3 regions of the Priestia sp. J2 genome follow, and region 1 is predicted to be linked to each of the others. Evidence: a T-box and tRNA genes for the amino acid it is inferred to sense, from the RefSeq annotation. Region 1 holds a T-box; the other regions hold tRNA genes.
The links. The T-box of region 1 lies ahead of tyrS (tyrosine--tRNA ligase). A T-box ahead of a tRNA ligase gene usually reads a tRNA of that ligase, here a tRNA-Tyr.
Positions count from the first base shown of each region.

Region 2: it has a tRNA-Tyr gene. The T-box ahead of tyrS (tyrosine--tRNA ligase) is inferred to sense a tRNA for this amino acid. The anticodon was not compared.
Region 3: it has a tRNA-Tyr gene. The T-box ahead of tyrS (tyrosine--tRNA ligase) is inferred to sense a tRNA for this amino acid. The anticodon was not compared.

Region 1 covers NZ_CP086208.1:4,601,205-4,611,178, forward strand. The annotation lists gene hisJ (histidinol-phosphatase HisJ) at 1-522, shown strand, start outside; gene refZ (forespore capture DNA-binding protein RefZ) at 514-1,161, opposite strand; gene LJY09_RS23805 (GAF domain-containing protein) at 1,379-1,858, shown strand; gene rpsD (30S ribosomal protein S4) at 2,274-2,876, shown strand; gene tyrS (tyrosine--tRNA ligase) at 2,949-4,208, opposite strand; T-box leader at 4,282-4,492, opposite strand; gene acsA (acetate--CoA ligase) at 4,632-6,347, opposite strand; gene LJY09_RS23825 (hypothetical protein) at 6,649-7,281, shown strand; gene LJY09_RS23830 (acetoin utilization AcuB family protein) at 7,312-7,953, shown strand; gene LJY09_RS23835 (acetoin utilization protein AcuC) at 7,953-9,116, shown strand; gene motS (flagellar motor protein MotS) at 9,146-9,802, opposite strand; gene motP (flagellar motor protein MotP) at 9,792-9,974, opposite strand, start outside.
Region 2 covers NZ_CP086208.1:406,453-409,967, forward strand. The annotation lists rRNA gene LJY09_RS02135 (23S ribosomal RNA) at 1-217, shown strand, start outside; rRNA gene rrf (5S ribosomal RNA) at 328-443, shown strand; tRNA gene LJY09_RS02145 (tRNA-Asn) at 453-527, shown strand; tRNA gene LJY09_RS02150 (tRNA-Ser) at 531-622, shown strand; tRNA gene LJY09_RS02155 (tRNA-Glu) at 644-718, shown strand; tRNA gene LJY09_RS02160 (tRNA-Val) at 742-817, shown strand; tRNA gene LJY09_RS02165 (tRNA-Met) at 829-905, shown strand; tRNA gene LJY09_RS02170 (tRNA-Asp) at 909-984, shown strand; tRNA gene LJY09_RS02175 (tRNA-Phe) at 1,000-1,075, shown strand; tRNA gene LJY09_RS02180 (tRNA-Thr) at 1,101-1,176, shown strand; tRNA gene LJY09_RS02185 (tRNA-Tyr) at 1,187-1,270, shown strand; tRNA gene LJY09_RS02190 (tRNA-Trp) at 1,276-1,349, shown strand; tRNA gene LJY09_RS02195 (tRNA-His) at 1,380-1,455, shown strand; tRNA gene LJY09_RS02200 (tRNA-Gln) at 1,484-1,558, shown strand; tRNA gene LJY09_RS02205 (tRNA-Gly) at 1,564-1,638, shown strand; tRNA gene LJY09_RS02210 (tRNA-Cys) at 1,676-1,749, shown strand; tRNA gene LJY09_RS02215 (tRNA-Leu) at 1,764-1,852, shown strand; tRNA gene LJY09_RS02220 (tRNA-Leu) at 1,883-1,964, shown strand; tRNA gene LJY09_RS02225 (tRNA-Gly) at 2,037-2,110, shown strand; gene LJY09_RS02230 (B3/B4 domain-containing protein) at 2,226-2,891, opposite strand; gene queG (tRNA epoxyqueuosine(34) reductase QueG) at 3,021-3,515, shown strand, end outside.
Region 3 covers NZ_CP086210.1:72,377-75,891, forward strand. The annotation lists tRNA gene LJY09_RS27375 (tRNA-Glu) at 855-926, opposite strand; tRNA gene LJY09_RS27380 (tRNA-Ile) at 969-1,042, opposite strand; tRNA gene LJY09_RS27385 (tRNA-Gly) at 1,055-1,128, opposite strand; tRNA gene LJY09_RS27390 (tRNA-Asp) at 1,140-1,215, opposite strand; tRNA gene LJY09_RS27395 (tRNA-Ser) at 1,227-1,319, opposite strand; tRNA gene LJY09_RS27400 (tRNA-Ala) at 1,330-1,405, opposite strand; tRNA gene LJY09_RS27405 (tRNA-Pro) at 1,411-1,487, opposite strand; tRNA gene LJY09_RS27410 (tRNA-Arg) at 1,492-1,568, opposite strand; tRNA gene LJY09_RS27415 (tRNA-Leu) at 1,578-1,666, opposite strand; tRNA gene LJY09_RS27420 (tRNA-Cys) at 1,679-1,752, opposite strand; tRNA gene LJY09_RS27425 (tRNA-Gly) at 1,763-1,837, opposite strand; tRNA gene LJY09_RS27430 (tRNA-Leu) at 1,857-1,938, opposite strand; tRNA gene LJY09_RS27435 (tRNA-Lys) at 1,952-2,027, opposite strand; tRNA gene LJY09_RS27440 (tRNA-Gln) at 2,032-2,106, opposite strand; tRNA gene LJY09_RS27445 (tRNA-Tyr) at 2,114-2,197, opposite strand; tRNA gene LJY09_RS27450 (tRNA-Thr) at 2,206-2,281, opposite strand; tRNA gene LJY09_RS27455 (tRNA-Val) at 2,286-2,361, opposite strand; rRNA gene rrf (5S ribosomal RNA) at 2,476-2,591, opposite strand.

The sequences.
Region 1 (9,974 bases):
ATTGAAGGATTTGAACAAGAAACAACAGATTTCTTAAACGAGTATGGTCCTTGTCTCGATGACAGCATCCTTTCTGTCCATTTCTTAAAACATGAAGAAGGATATGACTGCCTAGATTTTAGCGCTGACGTATTTGCACATATTGTACAGAAGTTTGGCAGCGTAAGCAAAGTATATGATAAGTATTACAACACGGTATTACGCTCTGTACAGGCCAATTTAGGCGTTTATAAGCCTAAGCGCATTGGTCATATGACACTCATACATAAATTTCAAGCTCAATTTCCATATGAAGACACACTTTCCCCTATTATTTTATCAATACTCGATGAAATAAAAATGAAAGATCTGGCTTTGGATTATAATGGTGCAGGATTGTTTAAGCCTTTGTGCAAGGAAGCGTATCCAGCTCCCTTTGTCGTAAAAGCAGCCCAACAGAAAAAAATCCCTCTCGTATATGGGTCAGACGCCCACTGTGCGAAGGATTTAGGCCAAGGCTATAGAGAGCTTCATTTAAGATAATTGAACGCGAAGTTTGTTTGTCCGTTCATATGGCAAACATACCGTTGTGTGCACCCATCGCTCAAGCTCAATCGCATATTGCTGAACAAAATACGGTTCGTGAGGCAATATATGAAGAACTTCACTTAGGTACTGAGGATGAAGATAAGGCATAGACAGCATGCCCTTAAGCTCAATGATTGTAAAGGAAACGTGCAGCTTTCGAAACTCCTTTTCTTTCATCCCTCTTTCAAGGATTGTTTTTAAGTAGTATTTTTCCTTGGTTAAATACGTAGTCATAACTTCTCGAATTAAAATCGTGTCAAGAGAGATTTCTCTATATACGAGCCGGGCAATATGCCTATTTTCGTGCTGGTAATGTAAGATAGCTCGAATCATTACGATCATACTTTCTGTTGAAGACAGCTTTTTCATTTCTTGAAATGCTTGCTCCAACACCCCAATATAACCTTCAAAATAAGAAATCACTAAACTTTCAAGCAATCCTTCTTTGCTATGAAAATAATATGAAATATTCGCTACGTTCACTTTCGCTTTTCCTGCAATCTCGCGCACCGACGTACCATCAAAACCTTTTACGTTAAAAAGAGAAACGGCCGCATCAATAATTTTCTCTTTCGTTTTTGACTGTACAGCCATCTATCTACACCTCATTTCGATTTATTTTTACAAAACACATATGATTGCAAAATTGTGTAGAAATCGTTACAGTATTTAAAAAGGATTTTAGTAGCCTCTCTACATAATTCGTGATAGGCTTTTTAGTTCCTGTAATCTTTTATCGACAAAGTAGCGTTAAAACTGACGTTTCCTGATAAAAATTCATTAAATCTTATGTTGAATGGAGGAGAATACATTGTTTAATGTCGAAAACTACAGCGGCTCAAAACAAAAGGATTATGAATTAGTAATTAAGCAATTACGCGCCTTATTAGAAGGAGAAAGCAATACGATTGCTAATCTAGCAAATGCTTCAGCTTTGCTAAATCAATTTTTAAATGAAGTAAACTGGGTAGGTTTTTATTTAATGGAAGACGGGGAGTTAGTGCTTGGACCTTTCCAGGGACTGCCGGCTTGCGTTCGTATTCCACTTGGAAAAGGCGTATGCGGTACAGCAGCTCAAAATCAAAAAACAGAGCGAATTGAAGATGTTCACGCCTTCCCTGGCCACATTGCATGTGATGCCGCTTCTCAATCTGAAATCGTTGTACCAATTGTAAAAGACGGTCAGCTTTTAGGTGTTCTTGATATTGACAGTCCAATCAAAAATCGCTTTGATGAAATCGATCAACAGTATCTTGAAGAATTCGTCAAAGAACTCACTTCTTTTCTTTAAATATGAATAAGCAAAAAAACCGCTGCAAATCAGCGGTTTTTGCTTATTAAACAAACGTTTGATTAGCCATCACCACCGTTTTCTTACGTTCTTTCTTCTCTTTTCATACTTCAAATGAATATATCCTTTCTTTTATAATCTTTTAATCTTCAATCTTCCTTGACTTTATACGAGGAAACACCTATAATACTCGTTGTGTGAAATATTGCAGCTTATACAATCTTCTTTATGTTTTTTCATTTTGTTCCTCATTAAAAGGTTGTTTTACAGAAGTAGCAATTCTTTTAAAAAGATGGTGTATCGTGTAACTCTCTGCTGCTAGAGCGATGGTACATGAAAACAAAATGAGCATATCGCTAGAATGTGTCTGTTTTTGTTTTGCATAAAATAAAAACACAAACAAGGAGGAGTCATCATGGCTCGTTATACAGGTCCAAGTTGGAAAATCTCTCGTCGCTTAGGTCTTTCTCTAAGTGGTACAGGTAAAGAATTAGAAAAACGCCCTTACGCTCCAGGTCCACACGGCCCAGGTCAACGTAAGAAAATTTCTGAGTACGGTTTACAATTACAAGAAAAGCAAAAATTACGCCACATGTATGGTGTAACTGAGCGTCAATTCCGTAACTTATTCGTTGCTGCTGGTAAATTAACTGGTAAGCACGGTGAGAACTTCATGATTCTTTTAGAAGCTCGTCTTGATAACTTAGTATACCGTATGGGTCTTGCACGCACTCGTCGTCAAGCTCGTCAATTAGTTAACCACGGTCACGTTTTAGTTGACGGTAAACGCGTTGACATCCCATCTTACCGTGTACAACCTGGTCAAGTGATCGGTGTTCGCGAAAAATCTCGCAACCTTTCAATCGTGAAAGAAGCGCTTGAAGTTAACAACTTCGTACCAGACTACTTAACAGTAGACGCTGAGAAATTAGAAGGTACATTCACTCGCTTACCTGAGCGTTCTGAATTATCTGCTGAAATCAACGAAGCACTAATCGTAGAGTTCTACTCTCGTTAATAGTAAAAAGCCGTTCCCTATGGAGCGGCTTTTTTACTGTCTTTATACAAAAAAAGGCCTTTCGGCCTTTTTTTATGCGTATTGAATAAGCGTATATTTTTTCTTGCCTCGACGAATTACTGTAAATTGACCTTCAATACGGTCTTCTGCTCCTACTGTTTTTTGCAAATCCTGCTCACGCTCACCGTTTAAGTAAATCGCACCGTTTGAAATATCTTCACGCGCTTGACGTTTAGAAGGAGAGATTTTACTTTCTACAAGTAAATCGATTAAACCAATATCTTCACCTGTATGCGTGTAAGAAGGAACATCCTTGAATCCTTGCTTAATTTCTTCTGCTGTTAACTCTGAAATACTTCCGTTAAATAAAGCTTGCGAAATACGAATGGCTTGCTCAAGAGCTTCTTCACCGTGTACAAGCGTAGTCATCGCCGCTGCTAGTGCTTTTTGTGCTTCGCGTTTTTCAGGCGCTTCTTTTGCAGATGCTGCTAATTCATTAATTTCTTCATGTGATAAGAATGTAAAGTATTTTAAATATTTTATAACATCACGATCATCTGTATTAATCCAGAACTGGTAGAATTCATACGGACTTGTTTTTTCAGCGTCTAACCAAATTGCTCCGCCTTCTGTTTTACCGAACTTCGTGCCGTCTGCTTTTGTTACAAGTGGAACTGTTAATCCAAATGCTTTTGCATCTTCTTCTGATTTACGAATTAATTCTAAGCCAGCTGTAATATTTCCCCATTGGTCGCTGCCGCCAATTTGAAGCTTACAGTTATACGTTTGGTATAAGTTCAAGAAATCATATGATTGTAAAATCATGTAGCTGAATTCCGTAAATGAGATGCCTGATTCGATACGAGATTGAACAGAATCCTTTGCCATCATGTAGTTAATACCAAAGTTTTTACCGATATCTCGTAGGAATGTAATAACATCTAACGTGCCAATCCAGTCATAGTTATTCGCAATAACCGCTGCATTTTCACCTTCTTCAAAATCTAAGAAGCGTGAAAGCTGACCTTTAATACGCTCACTAAACATAGCAACCGTTTCTTTTTCATTTAACGTACGCTCTGCTTTTTTACCGCTTGGATCTCCAATAAGACCCGTACCTCCACCAACTAATGCAATCGGTTGGTGTCCAGCTTGTTGAAAGCGACGCAAAATTAAAACAGGAAGCATGTGGCCGATGTGAAGGCTGTCGGCTGTTGGATCGAATCCACAGTACAAACGAACAGACTCTTTACTCAAAAGTTCATTTAAACCTTTTTCATCCGTTTGTTGATTAATGAGCCCTCGAAACTCAAGATCTTGTAAAATATCCATGTTATATTCTCTCCTTTATCTAATTGCTCGTTACAATTTGTTGAACAACATAAAAAACGCCCCTTCTTAAAAAAGAAGGGACGAAAATATCGCGGTACCACCCTATTTGGAAATAAATTATTTCCCACTTAAATGATGTAACGGTCTACCCGTCTTTTGCTACTGTAAGTTCACAAAAGATGCTCAAGGACGTATTTCATATTTGTCTATGTACTGATTTTCAGCAACCATCAGCTCTCTTAAACAGGGAGACAAGTATTACTTCTTCCTATCACTGCAGTTTATTTTATTTAAAAGTTTACACCCCACAATTATGAATGATTTCATTTTAAAATTCAAGTCCAAAAAAAAGTTCAAACAGCTGGCTGTTTGAACTTTATAAAAATCACTTATTTTCCCTACAAAGATTGAAACGTTTACTCCTTAGTCTTCCATCGTCGACAAATCGCCCGTTGGCAAATCTAATTCCCACGCTTTTAAAACGCGACGCATAATTTTACCGCTTCGTGTTTTAGGTAGCTTATCTTTAAACTCGATTTCACGTGGAGCTGCATGAGCAGCTAACCCTTTTTTCACAAATTGACGAATATCTTCAATCAGTTCATCTGAAGATTCATACCCATCTCTAAGTGCGATAAACGCTTTAATAATTTCCCCACGCACAGGATCAGGCTTACCAATGACACCCGCTTCTGCTACAGCAGGGTGTTCAACAAGCTTACTTTCTACTTCAAATGGACCAACTCGTTCTCCTGCGGTCATAATAACGTCATCAATTCGGCCTTGGAACCAAAAATAACCGTCTTCATCCATATACGCGGAATCACCTGATACGTACCAGTCGCCTGGCATAAAGTATGACTCATACTTTTCCTTGTTGTTCCAAATTGCATGCATCATAGATGGCCAGCCTTTTTTAATTGCTAAGTTACCCATTCGATAAGGTGGAAGCTCTTGTCCTTGATCGTCAACGATTGCTGCTTGTACACCCGGAATAGGTTTTCCCATAGATCCTGGTTTAATTTTCATAGACGGGTAATTACAAATCGTCTGACCTCCAGTTTCAGTCATCCACCACGTGTCATGAATACGTTTTTGGAAAACCTTCATTCCCCAGCGTACCACTTCAGGATTTAATGGTTCTCCCACGCTTAATACATGTCTAAGGCTGCTTAAATCATAGCGTTTAACTAAGTCATCGCCAGCACCCATTAGCATACGAAATGCTGTAGGCGCACTGTACCAAACCGTTACGCCAAAATCTTCAAGTGCTTGATACCATGCATCTGGACTAAAGCGTCCTCCTACAATCACATTTGTTGCTCCAGCAAGCCAAGGACCAAAAATTCCGTAGGAAGTTCCCGTTACCCAACCCGGATCTGCTGTACACCAATACACATCGTCATCTTTTAAGTCGAGCACCCACTTAGCAGTTTGATAATGCTGAAGCATTGCATTATGAACGTGAAGCACCCCTTTTGGTTTTCCAGTTGAACCTGATGTATAATGAAGCAGCATACCATCTGTTCTATCTACCCACTCAATCTCCACCTCTTTATTCGCCGCTTCTAATCGCTTCAGAAAATCTAGTTGAATGCCTTCTTCTGCTACATTTTCCCCTACAAGGAGAATGTGTTTTAAAGCTGGCAAATCCTTCACCGGAACGCGGCTCAGCAGTTCAGGCGTTGTAATTAACACTTTTGCATCACTGTCTTGCAAACGATCTTTTACTGCACCTTCCATGAATGCTTCAAACAAAGGCCCAACAATAGCGCCAAGCTTCACCGCCCCTAACAATGCAAAATAAAGTTCCGGAGAGCGAGGCATAAAGATAAACACACGATCTCCCTTCTCTACGTCTGCTTGTTTTAGCACGTTTGCGGCTTTGTTTGACCATTCTTTCATTTCTTTGAATGTATATTTTTCATTGCGCTGCGCATCTCGATAATAAAGCGCAACTTTATTTTTACGCGTAGAGTTTGCGTGCTTATCAATTGCTTCATAAGCTGCATTTAATTTACCTGTTTCATGCCATGAAAATTCCTTCTCCACTTGTGACCAGTCAAAGGTTTGATACGTTTTATCGTAGTCCTGTAAGTTGTATACCCCTTCAATTACAGGAAGCGCTTCCACCTTCATCACAAACTCCCCCTTATGTATAAAATTTACAAACCTATTATATAACAAAAATAGACTTTTCACAATTTTATAAAAATTATTTGTCGGAATTGGGATAATAGTCTCCCTTGTTATATGACAACCTTTGTTATATGACAACCTTTGTTATATAAGTGTCGAATTAACAAGAATCTCTTTTAATTTCCTATTCTATGTTTTTGAAAAAACTCCTTTTCTTTTATTTAATTTTTTGAAAACGCTTTAATGTAGAGTTTTTTTTGTATTATAATACAGATAAGACTGCTTGAAGGTGGTGATTCATGTGAAACATTCCCAAACATACAATATGAAAGAACTAAAAACAGCGGTTGGAGCAATTGTTATTGAAGGACCTGTCTCCTCACAAACCTTGCAACAACTTGATTTTCATGAGCAACTAACGGCCTTTCGTCCACCTGAACAGCAAAAAGAAGCATTGATCGAGATTGCCAACTTGCCTGAAGGTAGAATCATTATTGCTCGTCATCATCATACAATCATTGGTTATGTCACCTTTTTATATCCCGATCCTCTAGAACGATGGTCGGAAGGAAATATGGAGAATTTAATCGAATTAGGAGCTATAGAGGTAGCTGCCCCGTTTCGCAGCTACGCTGTTGGAAAAAACTTGCTTATCGTATCTATGATGGATGATGCAATGGAAGATTATATTGTCATTACGACAGAATACTACTGGCATTGGGATTTAAAAGGAACAGGGCTAAATGTGTGGGATTACCGCAAAATTATGGAGAAAATGATGAATAAAGGCGGACTGACGTGGTTTGCCACAGATGATCCGGAGATTAGCTCCCACCCTGCTAATTGTTTGATGGTAAGAATCGGGAGCAGAGTCCCTCAAGAAAGCATACAAGAATTTGATAGCCTGCGCTTTCGAAATCGCTTTATGTATTGAGCTGACCTTTAAGAAAAGGAGCTGTGTCTGATGATTGTTGAAGAGATGATGAAAACCGATCTCGTTACCTTACCCCCCGACCATACGATTGCTGAAGCTATGAAACTTTTAGATACACATAAGATTAGACATATTCCTATCGTTAATGACCTTCATCACGTAGTTGGCATCATTTCTGATCGAGACGTAAGAGATGCAAGTCCATCTATTTTAGATAATACTTATACATCTGCTCTTCTATCCGAACCCGTGCGGATGATTATGAAAACAGAAGTCATTACAGCTCACCCTCTTGATTTTGTTGAAGAAATTGCAAGCATTTTTTATGAACACCAAATCGGTTGTATTCCCGTCACAAAAAACAAGCGGTTAGTAGGAGTTGTTACCGAAAGAGATCTACTACATACGTTTATTCAGCTTACCGGCACTAATAAGCCAGGTTCACAAATTGAAATAAAAGTAGAAAATAAGGCTGGCGTGCTCGCTGAAGTTACATCCCTCTTTGGTTCAAAGAGAACAAACATCTTAAGCGTACTTGTCTACCCTGATGTAGATGAACGATATAAAATCCTTGTGCTTCGCATTCAAGCTATTAATCCATTGATTAGTATAAATACATTAAAAGAAAACGGCTATGAGGTGCTATGGCCTAAATTACCGGAGATGACGTAATGACTAGTAATGCTGTATTTATTTATTCAGATGATATTCTTTCGTACAAATTCAGCAATAATCATCCGTTTAACCAGCTTCGTGTTCAACTAACATATGAACTGTTACGGGAATTTGGCGCTTTAGGCAATCAAGATATTGTATTACCGCGGATGGCATCTGATGAAGAACTTCAGCTTGTCCATGATACTAGCTATATTCAAGCGGTAAAATTAGCAGGAAGCGGCGAGCTTTCTGTTGAAAAAGCAGCAGATTTTGGTCTTGGAACAGAAGATACACCTATGTTTCCCAACATGCATGAAGCCAGTGCGTTTTTAGTTGGGGGTACACTTACGGCTGTAGATTATGTGATGACTGGAAAAGCTAAGCATGCTCTAAATTTAGGAGGAGGATTGCACCACGGCTTTCGAGGAAAAGCTTCCGGCTTCTGTATTTATAACGATAGCGCGGTAGCCATCAAATATATGCAGCAAAAGTACAACGCGCGCGTCCTCTATGTCGATACAGATGCTCACCATGGTGACGGCGTGCAATGGACATTTTATGACGATCCTTCCGTTTGTACTCTTTCCATTCATGAAACGGGACGCTACTTGTTTCCAGGCACGGGAAACGTTAACGAACGCGGGCACAGTGAAGGCTATGGTTATTCATTTAATGTGCCTGTTGATGCTTATACGGAAGATGAGTCTTGGCTCGACGTTTATAAGACCTCTTTAAAAGAAGTAGCTGCTTTTTTTAAACCAGATGTTATCTTGACACAAAATGGAGCCGATTCTCATTATTACGATCCGCTCACTCATTTATGCGGCACCACGAAAATATACCGTGAGATTCCTAAAATTGCTCATGAAATTGCCCATGAATACTGTCAGGGAAGATGGATTGCGGTTGGCGGAGGAGGTTATGATATTTGGCGGGTTGTTCCTCGGGCTTGGTCATTCATTTGGCTTGAAATGATTGAACGAAAGGCAGAAGGCATGCTTCCTCTATCATGGCTTGAAAAATGGACAAAAGTATCGCCTCACCCCATTTGCACGCAGTGGGATGATGAACCTAATATCTATCAGCCAATTCCAAGAAAACCAGAAATAACAGAAAAAAACGCTCAAACTCTTGAGCGCGCTCTTTATCCTATTCGTTCTCATACATCTCATTCTTAAAAAAAGGCTATACAAACGTATGGCCTTTTTCACTGTGCTTCGGGATCTGAAATAATAATTTCGACGCGTCTATTTTTTTGTAAATTGTCATTAGACGTGTTCGGAACAAGCGGCTTTGTATCTCCGTATCCAAGTGCTTCAAAGCGGTTAGCAGAAAGAGAAAAGTGGTTCGTTAAATAACGTATGACGCCGCTGGCACGCGCTGCCGATAGTTCCCAATTAGATGGATAACGATAGGTGTGAATAGGTCGATTATCGGTATGACCTTCTACTTTAATATCATTTGGAATAGTACTGAATAACCTTCCTAATTCATCCAGGAAAGGGGTACCTTTCTTCAAAATGTCTGCCTGTCCTGTTTCAAACAGCACCTGTTCTTGTAAAATAAGCACAACTCCGCGTTCATCTCGCTTAGCAGTAATAACATTCTGAAGCTTATTTTCCTTCAGGTAATTTTGCACTTTCGCTAAAATGTTATCCAGCTTTTGAGACTGCTGGCTCTTTTCTACAGAAGCTAATGAGCCACCGCTTGTAAGCGAATTGACAACGGTCTGAAACTTTTGATTATCAACGCTAGACATTGAAAATAGTAAAATAAAAAAAACTAATATTAACGTCACCAAATCAGCAAATGTTACCATCCATTTTGGCGACTGTGCCGAATACCTTTTTCTTCTACGCTTCACGAACGTGTTCTCTCTTTTCTTCCAGCTTTCGTTTTTCAACAGGGGCAAATACTTTTAGCTTTGCTTGCACAAAGCGAGACTTTTGCCCCGCCTGCAAGCCGATGACACCTTCAATAATCACTTCTTTAACAAAAAGCTCATGCTCCGTTTTACCAGCTAATTTAGCTGCGAT
Region 2 (3,515 bases), 870 kb from region 1:
CTGGTGTACCAGTTGTCTTGCCAAAGGCATCGCTGGGTAGCTATGTGTGGACGGGATAAGTGCTGAAAGCATCTAAGCATGAAGCCCCCCTCAAGATGAGATTTCCCATAGCGCAAGCTAGTAAGATCCCTGAAAGATGATCAGGTTGATAGGTCAGAGGTGGAAGCGTGGCGACATGTGTAGCTGACTGATACTAATCGATCGAGGACTTAACCAAACTTTAAAAGCGTAAGCTTTACTCAGCAACCTGTTATCTAGTTTTGAAAGAACAAAACTTTTTCAAAAAAAGTCTTGCTTTCTTTTTTAAATCATGTATAATATAATATGTCTGGTGGCGATAGCGAAGAGGTCACACCCGTTCCCATACCGAACACGGAAGTTAAGCTCTTTAGCGCCAATGGTAGTTGGGACTTTGTCCCTGTGAGAGTAGGACGTTGCCAGGCTGTTATTATTCCACAGTAGCTCAGTGGTAGAGCTATCGGCTGTTAACCGATCGGTCGTAGGTTCGAGTCCTACCTGTGGAGCCATTTGGAGAGCTGTCCGAGTGGCCGAAGGAGCACGATTGGAAATCGTGTAGGCGGTTAACGCTGTCTCAAGGGTTCAAATCCCTTGCTCTCCGCCATTTTTATTTAATTAGCACAGTGGCCCGTTGGTCAAGCGGTTAAGACACCGCCCTTTCACGGCGGTAACACGGGTTCGAATCCCGTACGGGTCACCATTTATTTTTATCTACATAATAGTGGAGGATTAGCTCAGCTGGGAGAGCACCTGCCTTACAAGCAGGGGGTCGGCGGTTCGATCCCGTCATCCTCCACCATATATTATCATCGCGGGGTGGAGCAGTTCGGTAGCTCGTCGGGCTCATAACCCGAAGGTCGCAGGTTCAAATCCTGTCCCCGCAACCAAGTGGTCCCGTGGTGTAGCGGTTAACATGCCTGCCTGTCACGCAGGAGATCGCGGGTTCGATTCCCGTCGGGACCGCCATTTTAAATTTAATAAGGCTCGGTAGCTCAGTTGGTAGAGCAAAGGACTGAAAATCCTTGTGTCGGCGGTTCGATTCCGTCCCGAGCCACCATTTTAAAAACATTTGTTTTTAAAATGCCGGTGTAGCTCAACTGGTAGAGCAACTGACTTGTAATCAGTAGGTTGGGGGTTCAAGTCCTCTTGCCGGCACCACAGTTATTGTGGAGGGGTAGCGAAGTGGCTAAACGCGGCGGACTGTAAATCCGCTCCTTCGGGTTCGGCAGTTCGAATCTGCCCCCCTCCACCATTTACAGGGGCATAGTTTAAAGGTAGAACTACGGTCTCCAAAACCGTCAGTGTGGGTTCGATTCCTACTGCCCCTGCCAATTATAAAATTAACATTGCATATATACGTGGCGATTGTGGCGAAGTGGTTAACGCACCGGATTGTGGTTCCGGCATTCGTGGGTTCGATTCCCATCAGTCGCCCCATTTATAAACGATATGCATATTCCAATATTGGGCTATCGCCAAGCGGTAAGGCAACGGATTTTGATTCCGTCATGCGTTGGTTCGAATCCAGCTAGCCCAGCCATATTTGCGGAAGTAGTTCAGTGGTAGAACACCACCTTGCCAAGGTGGGGGTCGCGAGTTCGAACCTCGTCTTCCGCTCCAATTTAATTTTAATAAATTTATTTAGTCTTGAGTAAATGGCGGCATAGCCAAGTGGTAAGGCAGAGGTCTGCAAAACCTTTATCACCGGTTCAAATCCGGTTGCCGCCTCCATTTATTTACAAGCTGCCGGGGTGGTGGAATTGGCAGACACACAGGACTTAAAATCCTGCGGTAGGTGACTACCGTGCCGGTTCAAGTCCGGCCCTCGGCACCATTTATAATTTTAACTTGCCTTTTTTATTTTGCCGATGTGGCGGAATTGGCAGACGCGCACGACTCAAAATCGTGTTCCTTCGGGAGTGTCGGTTCGACCCCGACCATCGGTACTTTAGCTTTACTTGACAGGATGATTCCTGTTTTTATTTTTACTTATTGGTCGACAAATTTTGATAATATTTGCGGGTGTAGTTTAGTGGTAAAACCTCAGCCTTCCAAGCTGATGTCGTGAGTTCGATTCTCATCACCCGCTCCATACATATTGTTATCACAACGCAGTGTCTCGCTTTCAAAGCTGAGATGTTGCGTTTTTTATTTTTAGCGTAAATATAGCGTCTATCTTGAAAAGATAGACGCTATATTTACGTACATCAGTTAATGACTTGATAGGTTGCTTCGCCGCCGTGAATTTGAATGAACATGTCACTTAAGGATTTAGTTAGTTTATAAGCCTGTTCTTCTGAAAGTGAAGGTTTTAAATAGATGAACTGTACAGCTTGTGTTGTCTTTTCAGTTACGTACGCTCGGTTAGAATCCACATAAGGGCTTCCGAAAGCTCCTAGGGCATCTTTTGAAATGATTTTATTTTCTAAAGAAATGTTACGTTCATTTAGAGCTTCGTAAGACTCTTCTTTTTTACCGATAGTAAATTCAACGTGGCCCTCTAAATTAGAAGAATCATAAATTCCAATTGGTACTTCATATTGCAATGAAAAAAAGTTATTAATGTCCACAGCAGAATTGATAGAAGGAAGATACGTTTGTTTTCCTATCCGTCGAATTAAAGCTTCTATAGAAGGACGGTATTTACTTGGATCCGTTCCAAATGTTTTGAAAAGCTTTCTCCACTCGCTAACACCTTCAAATTCTGTTACTTTTTTTGACTCAAGGTCAAAATAAATGGATTCTTGAAAAAGGCGCAGACGTCCTTTTAGCATTTGAGGAGAATCGCCAACTTCAATATTTTTATACTGAATGATTCCCATTTTAAAAGAAGGGCAAAGCTGTTTAATAGCGGGTGATAATGTAAAGTTCATTTTTTTGATCCTTTCTATTATAATTAGTATTTGTTCGTTTATAGATACCATCCTATCATTTCATTGAGTGAGAAAACAGTTCAATGCATGAATATATAGAATTTCTTAGAAAGGAGGCTATTACTCACTATGAATGCGTATCAGTTGAAGGAAGAAATTATTTCATACAGCAAAGAGATTGGAATCGATAAGATTGGATTTGCGAGTGCTTCTATGTTTGATGAGTTAAAGAATCGATTGTTAGCACAGCAAGAGTTAGGTTATGCTTCAGGCTTTGAGGAACCTGATATTGAAAAAAGAGTAGATCCCACATTAGTTGTTCCAAAAGCTAGATCCATTATTTCAATTGCACTTGCGTATCCTTCTAAATTAAAGGATGCACCAAAGAGCACAAAGGAAGATCGCCGAGGGATCTTTTGCCGTGCTTCTTGGGGACAAGATTATCATACGGTTTTACGTGATAGGCTTCAAAAGCTTGAAGCTTTCATAAAAGAAAAAGTACCTGCAGCTATCCTTCAATCGATGGTAGATACAGGCGAGCTGTCGGACCGAGCTGTAGCAGAAAGAGCTGGTATTGGCTGGAGCGGTAAGAACTGTGCCATTATCACACCTGAATTCGGTTCC
Region 3 (3,515 bases), on a different replicon from region 1:
AAGTGTATGAGATAAAGAGAACGTTCGTAATTATTTTTCTTACTTAAACGAACGATAAAAACAGTAGATTTCTTATATAAAAGGAAAGTTCGTAAAAGTATACTTTTACGAACTTTCCTTTTATATATTTATTAAATGTATAGAAGTATTTCCTTAGTGATTTAAACATTAGCCAAATAACTATGTCATGAACAATACATAGGAAATTGATATTATATCCCCTATTAAATTAATGTGATAAGAAGAAAGGTCTAAATTTATGCAGAGATTATTTAATTACAGCATTTATTAATAAAAAACATTAAATTATATGTCTTTAACGTGCAGAGAAACGCTCTGTAAGGAATTTAACTTTTGTTTTACACACAATGGGGGGATTAGATACAAATTTTCAGCAATTAAGAAAAGAGATTAGCACAACTTTTATAAAGGCATTTATATTAAGGAGAATATTTTATTTAAGATTTTAAGTTATTAATACATAAAATGGTGGAGATCTTTAAACATTGTTTCTCGTTACAGAAGAGTCCATTCGGTTAAGGTCTATGAAAGTTGACCGTTTTTTGGTCATCACCTGTTTGTTCGAATCATCCTCTAAAGACCCAGTACCATCACATTGTACTATTGAGCAGATTCAAAGAACGCTTTTTCCGTTACGTCTCCTTCAACATCAGCAGCTTCTGCTGATCCAGAAGAACCTCCTAAATTCGGTAGAGCTAATGGAGTCGCTAACTAAATAACTAAACCTACGGCAGAAGCTACCACAGCTTATTTCGCTTTTCTTATTCAATCTCCTCCTAATTTTATTTAATAGAAATAAAAAAGCAGTTTGCAAATGCAAACTGCTTTTTTGATGACCCGTACGGGATTCGAACCCGTGTTACCGCCGTGAAAGGGCGGTGTCTTAACCGCTTGACCAACGGGCCAGTATCAATTTATAAGTTAAATTCAATTACTATAAAACATGATGGGCCTAAGTGGACTCGAACCACCGACCTCACGCTTATCAGGCGTGCGCTCTAACCAGCTGAGCTATAGGCCCTTTACTTGGATTTGGAGCGGGTGATGAGAATCGAACTCACGACATCAGCTTGGAAGGCTGAGGTTTTACCACTAAACTACACCCGCATATTTTAAAGTGGCGGTCCCGACGGGAATCGAACCCGCGATCTCCTGCGTGACAGGCAGGCATGTTAACCGCTACACCACGGGACCAAAATAGAAAATGGCGGAGGAAGAGGGATTCGAACCCCCGCGGGCTTTAACACCCCTGTCGGTTTTCAAGACCGATCCCTTCAGCCGGACTTGGGTATTCCTCCGTGTACTGTATGGTGGAGCCTAGCGGGATCGAACCGCTGACCTCCTGCGTGCAAGGCAGGCGCTCTCCCAGCTGAGCTAAGGCCCCATAAATGGTCGGGAAGACAGGATTCGAACCTGCGACCCCTTGGTCCCAAACCAAGTGCTCTACCAAGCTGAGCTACTTCCCGTTTATGGCGCGCCCGAGAGGAGTCGAACCCCTAACCTTTTGATCCGTAGTCAAACGCTCTATCCAATTGAGCTACGGGCGCTTATTAAAATGGTGCCGAGGGCCGGACTTGAACCGGCACGGTAGTCACCTACCGCAGGATTTTAAGTCCTGTGTGTCTGCCAATTCCACCACCCCGGCAGGACTTATACGTGGAGGCGGCAACCGGATTTGAACCGGTGATAAAGGTTTTGCAGACCTTGGCCTTACCACTTGGCTATGCCGCCAATATATATATGGAGCGGAAGACGAGGTTCGAACTCGCGACCCCCACCTTGGCAAGGTGGTGTTCTACCACTGAACTACTTCCGCGCATTTATCTAAATTAAGATGCGGGTGAAGGGACTTGAACCCCCACGTCATAAGACACTAGATCCTAAGTCTAGCGCGTCTGCCAATTCCGCCACACCCGCGTGTAAATATAACTGGTGAGCCATGAAGGACTCGAACCTTCGACCCTCTGATTAAAAGTCAGATGCTCTACCAACTGAGCTAATGGCTCTCTATGGCTGGGCTAGCTGGATTCGAACCAACGCATGACGGAATCAAAATCCGTTGCCTTACCGCTTGGCGATAGCCCAATAAAGATGGTGGAGGGGGGCAGATTCGAACTGCCGAACCCGAAGGAGCGGATTTACAGTCCGCCGCGTTTAGCCACTTCGCTACCCCTCCGATATAAATGGTGCCGGCAAGAGGACTTGAACCCCCAACCTACTGATTACAAGTCAGTTGCTCTACCAGTTGAGCTACACCGGCACGATGGTGGAGGATGACGGGATCGAACCGCCGACCCCCTGCTTGTAAGGCAGGTGCTCTCCCAGCTGAGCTAATCCTCCAAAGAATCTATATAAGCGCGTTAATAAGCGTTATTTTGAATACTCATAATAAACTATTTCAAATAAAAAACCCCTATGCTCTTTACAAGAGACTCATAAGGGGTTTTATTCATTGCCTGGCAACGTCCTACTCTCACAGGGACAAAGTCCCAACTACCATTGGCGCTAAAGAGCTTAACTTCCGTGTTCGGTATGGGAACGGGTGTGACCTCTTCGCTATCGCCACCAGACAAGAGATTGCTCTCTCAAAACTAGATAACAGTTGGCTGAGTAAAGCTTACGCTTTTAAAATTTTGGTTAAGTCCTCGATCGATTAGTATCAGTCAGCTACACATGTCGCCACGCTTCCACCTCTGACCTATCAACCTGATCATCTTTCAGGGATCTTACTAGCTTGCGCTATGGGAAATCTCATCTTGAGGGGGGCTTCATGCTTAGATGCTTTCAGCACTTATCCCGTCCACACATAGCTACCCAGCGATGCCTTTGGCAAGACAACTGGTACACCAGCGGTGTGTCCATCCCGGTCCTCTCGTACTAAGGACAGCTCCTCTCAAATTTCCTACGCCCACGACGGATAGGGACCGAACTGTCTCACGACGTTCTGAACCCAGCTCGCGTACCGCTTTAATGGGCGAACAGCCCAACCCTTGGGACCGACTACAGCCCCAGGATGCGATGAGCCGACATCGAGGTGCCAAACCTCCCCGTCGATGTGGACTCTTGGGGGAGATAAGCCTGTTATCCCCGGGGTAGCTTTTATCCGTTGAGCGATGGCCCTTCCATGCGGAACCACCGGATCACTAAGCCCGACTTTCGTCCCTGCTCGACTTGTAGGTCTCGCAGTCAAGCTCCCTTGTGCCTTTACACTCTACGAATGATTTCCAACCATTCTGAGGGAACCTTTGGGCGCCTCCGTTACATTTTAGGAGGCGACCGCCCCAGTCAAACTGCCCACCTGACACTGTCTCCCGGCCCGATCAGGGCCGCGGGTTAGAATTTCAATACAGCCAGGGTAGTATCCCACCGACGCCTCCACCGAAGCTAGCGCTCCGGCTTCTCAGGCTCCTACCTATCCTGTACAAGCTGTACCAAAATTCAATATCAGGCTACAGTAAAGCTCCACGGGGTCTTTCCGTCCTGTCGCGGGTAAC